DNA from 2 places in the Exiguobacterium sp. s16 genome. Region 2 is predicted to be linked to the other one. Evidence: riboswitches for the same ligand, from Rfam matches in the RefSeq annotation. Region 2 holds a riboswitch; the other holds the start of a gene.

What was found. Region 2 has a riboswitch for S-adenosylmethionine ahead of KNP86_RS03945 (methionine ABC transporter ATP-binding protein). Riboswitches for the same ligand answer to the same signal wherever they lie in the genome.
Region 1: another riboswitch for S-adenosylmethionine. It lies ahead of KNP86_RS06430 (MetQ/NlpA family ABC transporter substrate-binding protein); the one in region 2 lies ahead of KNP86_RS03945 (methionine ABC transporter ATP-binding protein).

Annotation. Positions count from the first base shown of each region.
Region 1 covers NZ_JACSLM010000002.1:567,531-571,744, reverse strand. The annotation lists gene KNP86_RS06435 (methionine ABC transporter ATP-binding protein) at 1-958, opposite strand, end outside; gene KNP86_RS06430 (MetQ/NlpA family ABC transporter substrate-binding protein) at 968-1,789, opposite strand; SAM riboswitch class I at 1,863-1,966, opposite strand; gene KNP86_RS06425 (iron-containing alcohol dehydrogenase) at 2,007-3,023, opposite strand; gene KNP86_RS06420 (aminotransferase class I/II-fold pyridoxal phosphate-dependent enzyme) at 3,020-4,195, opposite strand.
Region 2 covers NZ_JACSLM010000002.1:79,332-83,545, reverse strand. The annotation lists gene KNP86_RS03955 (MetQ/NlpA family ABC transporter substrate-binding protein) at 1-488, opposite strand, end outside; gene KNP86_RS03950 (methionine ABC transporter permease) at 519-1,181, opposite strand; gene KNP86_RS03945 (methionine ABC transporter ATP-binding protein) at 1,171-2,199, opposite strand; SAM riboswitch class I at 2,278-2,383, opposite strand; gene KNP86_RS03940 (thioredoxin family protein) at 2,837-3,094, opposite strand; gene KNP86_RS03935 (PTS sugar transporter subunit IIC) at 3,282-4,214, shown strand, end outside.

The DNA.
Region 1 (4,214 bases), 490 kb from region 2:
CGGCTTGGTCGGTCTGGGCCTCATCCCCGTCCAAATGGACGAGCAGATTGCCGACGAGACCGCCTTTTAGCTTTTTGATGCCGCCCCCGATGATATTCGGGAGCAAGCCGAACCGTTTCGTCAACTGGGCGAGCACGGCCTGTTCACTCTGATGACCGATGAACGACAAGTTGACGAGCATCCCGTGCGTGCTCAACTCTTCGACGACCTCTTTCGGGACATCGAGGTTCGTCTTCAAGAACTTGCGTGTCGTCGCATGCTGCGGGTCCGAGAACACGTCGAGCACGTCCCCTTCCTCGATGATTCGGCCGGCCTCGATGACCGCGACCCGGTCACAGATGCGCTCGATGACTTCCATCTCGTGCGTGATCAAAAAGATCGTCAGTCCGAGCTCGCGGTTGATGTCGAGCAAGAGGTCGAGGATCGACTCGGTCGTCTCCGGGTCGAGCGCGCTCGTCGCCTCGTCGCTGAGCAGGATGTCCGGCTCATGCGCGAGGGCCCGGGCGATGGCGACACGTTGCTTCTGTCCGCCCGAGAGTTGCTCGGGATAATGTTTCCGATGGTCCGTCAAGCCGACGATGTCGAGGTATTTGTCGACGCGAGCACGGATCGTTGCCTTGTCGAGACCTTCAAGCCGGAGCGGGATGGCGACGTTCTCTTCGACGGTCGCCGTCTTGAGCAGGTTGTAGTGTTGGAAGATCATTCCGATTCGATGGCGGAGTTTTGAGAGCCCACGTTTGTCGAGCTTCGTGATGTCCTGCCCTTCGATCTCGACCTGGCCCGACGTCGGGCGTTCGAGCAGATTGATCATGCGGATGAGCGTGCTCTTGCCGGCCCCGCTTCGGCCGATGATGCCGAAGATCTCGCCTTTCTCGATCGTGAGCGAGACGTCGTCGAGTGCGGTGACAGCACCTTTATTTACCGTGAACGTCTTCGTGATTCCTTTAAGTGCGATCATAGGCCCTCCTTAAAACGCCGGGACGATCGAGCCGTCGAACGTCTCTTCGATGAACGTCCGGACCTCGTCCGAGTGATAGTACGACTTGAGCGTCGCGACGACCTCGTCATCCTTGTTGTCGGTACGGACGACGACGTAGTTCGGATACGGGTTGTCGACCGTGTCTTCGTGGAACAAGGCGTCCTCGTTGATTGACAGGCCGGCACCCATCGCGAAGTTCGTGTTGATGGCCGCGAGTGCGACTTCCGGGAGCTGGGTCGGGAGCTGAGACGCCTCGAGCTCGATGAATTCGAGGTTGAGCGGGTTCTCGGCGATGTCGCGTTTCGTCGCCTTGTCCGTCAAGCCTTCCTTCAGCGTGATGAGGCCCGCTGTCTCATACAGACGGAGTGCGCGCAGCTCGTTCGCCGGGTCGTTCGGGACGGCGACCTTGTCGCCTTCTTTCAAGTCCTCAATGTCGGTCAACTTTTCCGAGTAAAGACCCATCGGGAACGCGACGGTCTTGAACACGTCGTCGATCTTATAGCCTTTGTCGGACTTTTGCAGTTCAAGGAATGAGAGCGTCTGATAACTGTTCACGTCGAGACTGCCCTCGGCGAGCGCCGTGTTCGGGGTGTTATAGTCGTTGAACACTTTGATGTCGAGCTCGAGGCCGTCCTCGGCCGCGAGTTCTTGCACTTTTTCGGCGATTTGTTGGTGTGGACCCCCCGTGACGCCGATCGTGAGCGACTCCGTGCTGAGCGATTCGCTCGCGTCCGATTGACCGCACGCCGAGAGTGCGATAGCGGCGAGTAGTGAAGTTCCTACGAGTGCTGTTTTCTGTTTGATGTTCATCTGTTTTTCCTCCTCCAAAATGAAAGCCCGCTACTCATGAAGAGTGGCGGGCACGACAAGACAAAGTCGGACACGCTCATCTCCCAGACGTTCCGTCTGTTGGAATTAGCACCATGATCATAATGATCTGGTTGCCGGGTTTCATAGGGCCAGTCCCTCCACCACTCTTGATAAGCAATCGGTCTATTTAATTGTTATCATCTTACTTTCAATTCTTTTATTTGTAAATAGAAAATTGCAAATTTTCAAATGTTATTTTCAGAAAGTCTTTATCGAGCGGCTTTGGCAACTGTTGCAGCTCGGTCTCCGTCATGACGGAGTCGACCAATACCGGGATCTCGCTCGACCCGACCCCGAGCGTCTCGAGCGTCGTCGGGGCACCGAACTTGCTTAGCCAAGCCTCCAAATACGCGGTATCGGCCGAGCACCGCAACCGCTCTTGGACGATCAAGCCGAAGCCGACCTTGTCCCCGTGTAAGAAACGGTGCGTCGACTCGAAGCGACTGAGAGCGTTATGGACCGCATGGCCCACGGCGACCCGTGTCCCGGCGTCACCAAATCCTCCGACGGCACCTCCGATGGCGAGCACGTGATCGACCGCGAAGCGGACGTCATCACTATACGACTCAAAAGCGTGCTCGCTCAAATCAAGTTCGACGAGACGCCCGCACTGCTGGGCCAAGACGAGCCCGGTGTTGACGCCTGCGTCGACCGAGCTGTCACCGCTCAAGTAACGGGCCTCGTAAAACTTCGCGACCGTGTCGATGACACCGGCTCGGAAATATTCATATGGAGAGCGCGAGATGACCCGCGAGTCAACGATGACCCGTTCGATGACGACGCGGAACATGTCGTAGCGGTCGTAGCTCCCGTCCTCCCGATAGACGACGCTGAGAGGCGTGAACGCCGCACAGTTCGAGGCGAGTGTCGGGACGATGATGAGCGGCACGTTCTGTTGATAGGCGACGAGTTTGGCCGTGTCGACGAGCTTCCCGCCCCCGATGGCGATGAGGACATCGACGTCTTCAAAAATCAGCCGTTCGACTTCCTTGTCCGTACACTCCCCACGGAACGTCGTGGCCGGATAGTCCGTGATGGATGGATGGACGGCCCGCACGACTTCGTACCCGTTCTGACCGCGCAGGACGTGGGCACGTCGGCCGTCGACTAAGTCATCAAGACGGTCGAGCGCGTCATCGGCGTGGTCATATTCAAGGACGGCCTGACGAATCATGCCCGCACCTCCTCATAGGCGGCAAACAACCGCTCGATTCGTTCGACGGCCTCATCGATTTTCGGCTCGGGCGAGACGAGGCCGAAGCGGACGTATCCGTTCCCTTCTGAACCGAAGAAATAGCCCGGTGTGACGGCGACTCCTGCCTCGTACAATAACTTACGCGAGAACGATTTGGCATCGCCCTCGGGCACTTTCGCCCAGACGAAGAACGAACCCTCCGGCGGCTCGACGGCCCAACCGGCCCGGTTCAACCCATCGATCAGGCGATCACGCCGTGCCTCATAGAGTCGGGCCAAATCGTCCCGGATGGAGCGTGGGGCCTCGAGCGCGGCGACAGCCGCCGCCTGGATGGCCGAGAACACGCTGACGTGGACGTGGTCCTGATACGTATTGATCGCCTCGATGATGTCCGCGTTCCCGATGGCAAAGGCGACGCGCCAACCGGACATGTTGAACGCCTTCGACATCGTATATACCTCGATCCCGACTTCTTTCGCCCCTTTCGCCTGCAGGAAGCTCGGCGGGACGTGTCCATCAAACCCGATGCTGCCATACGCGAAGTCATGGACGACCATCAAGTCCCGCTCCTGGGCGAACCGAACGGTGTCATCAAAGAAGGCTGGTGTGGCGACGGCCCCCGTCGGATTGCTCGGATAGTTCAAGTACATGAGTTTCGCCCCTTCCGTATCGAGCGTCTCATAGTCAGGGAGGAAACCGTGCTCCTCGCGTAAGATGAGATCACGGACAACGGCACCGGCGAGTCGTGCCCCAGAGATGTAGTCGGGATAGCCCGGGTTCGGCAGCAAGATCCCGTCCCCTGGCTCGAGCACACATTGCGGCAACGTGATGAGTCCGGACTTGGAACCGATGAGGATCGCGACTTCCGTCTCGGGATCGACTTCGACGCCGTACTCATTCAAGTAAAACGTCGCCACCGCTTGTTTCAGACGGGCCTGACCGCGGAACGGACCGTATTGGTGGGTCGAGGCATCAAGGAGCGCCGTCTGAAGTGCGTCGCAGATTGGGGCGGGCGTCGGCAAATCCGGCGTCCCTTGACCGAGTCGGATGATATCGCGACCGGCCTGTTCAAGTGCTGCGACTTCATCGGCGAGTCCGACAAAATGTTGGGGTGGTAAAGTTTTAAGTAAGTGTGAGCGTCTGTCTGTCATGAATAGTCCTCCTATGCAA
Region 2 (4,214 bases):
CCTTCTGCGAGCGTGAGTAAGCCTTCTGATTGGAGCATCGTGAGGATTCGTCCGTGGTCAGCGACTGACGAACTCATGATGATTTCAGCGCCTTCTGGCAGCTCATCGAGTGATTTGTAGTCTTGTGAGTAGACACCAATCGGCTCGATGTGGACGCCGCCGGCTGATGCGAATTTGTAGTCTTTGTTCTCAGCCATTTGCGACTCGAGGTACGGCTCGTGTTGGAAGTAGTTCGCGTCGAGTTCGCCGTCCGCGAGCGTTTTGTTCGGGAGGACGTAGTCTTGGAACTTCTTGATTTCGAGCGTATAGCCCTTCTCTTCGTAGTCGTCTTGAATGTGCTCTAAAATCTCAGCGTGCGGGACGTTTGACGCACCGACGACGAGCGTCTTGTCATCGCCCGAACCTGATTCTGAATCTCCGCCGCAAGCCGCGAGAATCGTGAGTGCTGAAGCTGCTGTCAATCCGAGTACTGTTTTCCATGATTTCATTATAAAACCCCTCCAAATTTTCTATTTAGATCAAGCGGAACGCTTGTCAATTACTGATACGAGTCGATCGCCGATGAACTGGATGACGAAGACGATAACCAAGATTAAGACGGTCGCGACGAACGTGACGTCACTCTGTGAGCGCTGGAACCCTTCGAGGAACGCCAAGTTCCCGAGTCCCCCGCCCCCAACGACCCCTGCCATCGCCGTATAACCGACGATCGCGACGATCGTGACCGTGATGCCTGACACGATGGCCGGCAATGCTTCTGGGAACAACACTTTATAGACGATTTGCCATTTTGTCGCACCCATCGATTCAGCCGCCTCGATGACGCCGCGGTCGACTTCACGAAGGGCGAGCTCGACCATCCGCGCATAGAACGGAGCCGCACCGATGATGAGCGCCGGCAACGCTGCCGTCGATCCGAGCATCGTCCCGACGACGAGTAACGTGAACGGGATGAGCAAGATGATCAAAATGATGAACGGGATCGACCGGAACACGTTGACGATTGCGCTGATGACCGTGTAAATCGGACGGTTTTTCATCATGAGCGGTTCGTTCGTGACGTATAAGAGCATCCCGAGGGCGAGACCGATGACGAACGTCGCGGCTCCGGCGACGAGCGTCATATAGAGCGTCTCCCACGTTTGCTCGAGCATGACTTGCCAATCTACATTAGGAAACATCGCTTTCTACCTCCACTTCCACTGCCTGCGACCGGATTGAGGCGATGGCCCGCTCGACTTCAGCCGGCTCTCCGATCAATTGGATGAATAATGTCCCGAGGGCACCGACTTGTGACTGCGTCACGTTCCCGCCGATGATGTTGAAGCCGATGTCATGTTGCTTCAACACTTCTGACAGAATCGGTTGCTCGGCCGTCTCGTTCAAGAATTTGAGCTTGACGATTTGACCGCTCGGATAACGCGCTTTCAAGTGCTCGAACGTGAGCGACATGTCTTCGACCGCGCCGATCTGTTTGACGAACTCTTTCGTGATCGGCTGTTCCGGATGTTGGAACACCTCGGCGACTTGTCCGGTCTCGACGACCTTCCCGGCCTCCATGACGGCGACGCGGTGGCAAATCTTTTGGATGACGTGCATCTCATGGGTGATGAGGACGATCGTCAATCCGAGCTTTTTATTGATGCTGACGAGCAGTTCGAGAATCGAATCGGTCGTCTTCGGGTCGAGTGCGCTCGTCGCTTCATCGCAGAGGAGCACTTCTGGATTCGTAGCGAGCGCACGGGCTATCCCGACTCGCTGCTTTTGACCGCCCGATAGTTGCGACGGATAGCTGTCTTCCCGTCCGCCTAAGCCGACGAGTTCGACAAGTTCTTGGACGCGGCGTTTGCGTTCGCTGGCCGGTACCCCGATGAGCTCGAGCGGGAAGCTGATGTTCTCAGCGACCGTGCGCGACCATAATAGGTTGAAGTGTTGGAACACCATCGAGACGTTTTTACGTACCCCGCGTAGTTCCTTAGGCGTGAGCTTCGTCAGCTCGCTGCCGGCGACCACGATTTCACCGCTAGACGGTGCCTCGAGTCGGTTGAGCAAGCGGATGAGCGTCGACTTCCCCGCCCCTGAATATCCGATTATTCCAAAAATTTCGCCGCTTTCGATGGTAAGCGACACATCATCGACCGCCTGGACCCGACCGTTTTTCGTATCGAACCATTTGGCCACATTGCGTAGTTGAATCAATCCATTTCCCTCCTGACAACAAAAAAAGTACGCACGTTTGAGCAAACGTGCGTACTTTATCGGTACGGACAACGATTGCTCTCATCTTCCAAGGTTTACACCTTGCTGGAATTAGCACCATTTCGGATTGCTCCGCGGTTGCTGGGCGTCATAGGGCCAGTCCCTCAGCCTCTCTTGATAAGAGTGGTTGCGTATTTGATTAGCTTTATCATAGCGACACATTATTTTCATGTCAAACTATTTTTTTCAGACAAATTAAAAAAGGTGCCATCCGAGGATGACACAGAACGTAGCACCTTGAGTCACTGAAGGACAACCCATAGATGAACCTCTTTTGCCCGATCAGAGCATTCATCCTTATATGGGGGATTTTTACCCGATCATCACTCGGTCTTCGAACGGACCATGCAATTACGCGACCGGTGCCCCGACGCTTGATTTTTTTGGGGGACAATCGAAGGGAAGGTCCACCTGAAATCGCGTAAGCTCATGCAACGGTTGTTCGAAAACGTCTTGCTGACGGGAAAATCTCGACCTATGTTGTGTTCAAGTAAGATGTTGTAATGAATATATCATTCGTGAACTTTCTGTGTCAACTGATTATTTAAAATTTTCAGATTATTCTAATCATCCTATCTCATTTGACGAAAGATAGGACGTGCTGGACGTTTTGAAACGCATACAAACGATCGCGAACTTGGCCATTTTCCAGCTTCAATAGCGCCGGGACGCTCATGACTTGATACACCTCGAGCTCGTTCGGGATAAAGTTGGCATCGCGCTTTTCAATCTGGAGTTCGGGGTCGACGGCCTCGACGACCGAGAGCATCCGCTCGGCCACGGCGCATGTACCGCACATCGGGGCGTATATATATAAGAATCCGTCAGTAATCATTGTTCTCACCTCTCCTCTAAGTATATGAATCCGGACCGGTCGGTTCAAAAGTTGTGCTCAAATGGAAAATTCTGAACATTTCAACATTTTATATTGACGCTTGCTAGAAAGAGGCATAGTATGGTCATTAACTTTATTGCTTTTGTACATAACAGCATACCAGTAGAAAAGGACAGGTGAATCCCCAATGACGGAAGAGAAGCTTACCAGAAAACAGTTTTTGATGAACGTCTTGAACGGCCTCAGTCTTGCCATCCTCATCGCCCTCATCCCGAGCGCCTTGCTCGGTGAATTAACGAAAGCCATCTTACCTTATGTTCCGTCACTGCAGTTCATCTTAGATGCGACGACAATCGCGATGCGTCTCTTACCGGTCATCATCGGTGTCGCCGTCGCCATGCAGTTCGGACGCTCGGCACTCGAGGCCGGCACGATCGGCATCGCGACCCAAGTCGGGAGCGGCGCCATCCGCATCGAAGAAGGGGCGTTCCTCATGGCTGGAATCGGTGACGTCATCACGGCCGGTGTGACGGCCGCTCTCGCGACGTTCCTCGTCATGCAGTTGTCGCCACGCTTGAAGACATACACGGTACTCGTCTTACCGATGACGGTCATCGTCGTCGCCGGAGGAATCGGGGCGTTCCTGCTCACTTACATCTCACAAATCACCACATACGTCGGGACGATCATTATGACGATGACGGAACTGCAGCCGATTGTGATGGGTATGTTGATCGCGATGGCGTTCTCGCTCATCATCGTCTCGCCAATCTCGACGGTCGGCATCGCCACAGCGATCAGTCTGTCTGGTGTCGCGGCCGGGGCCGCCAACTTAGGGGTCGTCGCCGCCGGCTTCGGTCTCGCCATCGCCGGCTGGCAGATGAACGCGACGGGAACGTCGATCGCCCACTTCCTCGGGTCACCGAAGATTCAAATGGCGAACTTCGTCCGTCGTCCGATCATGATGTTGCCCGTACTCGCCAATGCGGCCATCCTCGGAGCGCTCGCAGGCATCCTTCGGATCGAAGGCACGCCGATCAGTGCCGGTTTCGGCGTCTCCGGCCTCATCGGGCCAATCAACGCCTTGCATTTGATGCCGGGAGGGTTCGCGCTCTGGAAC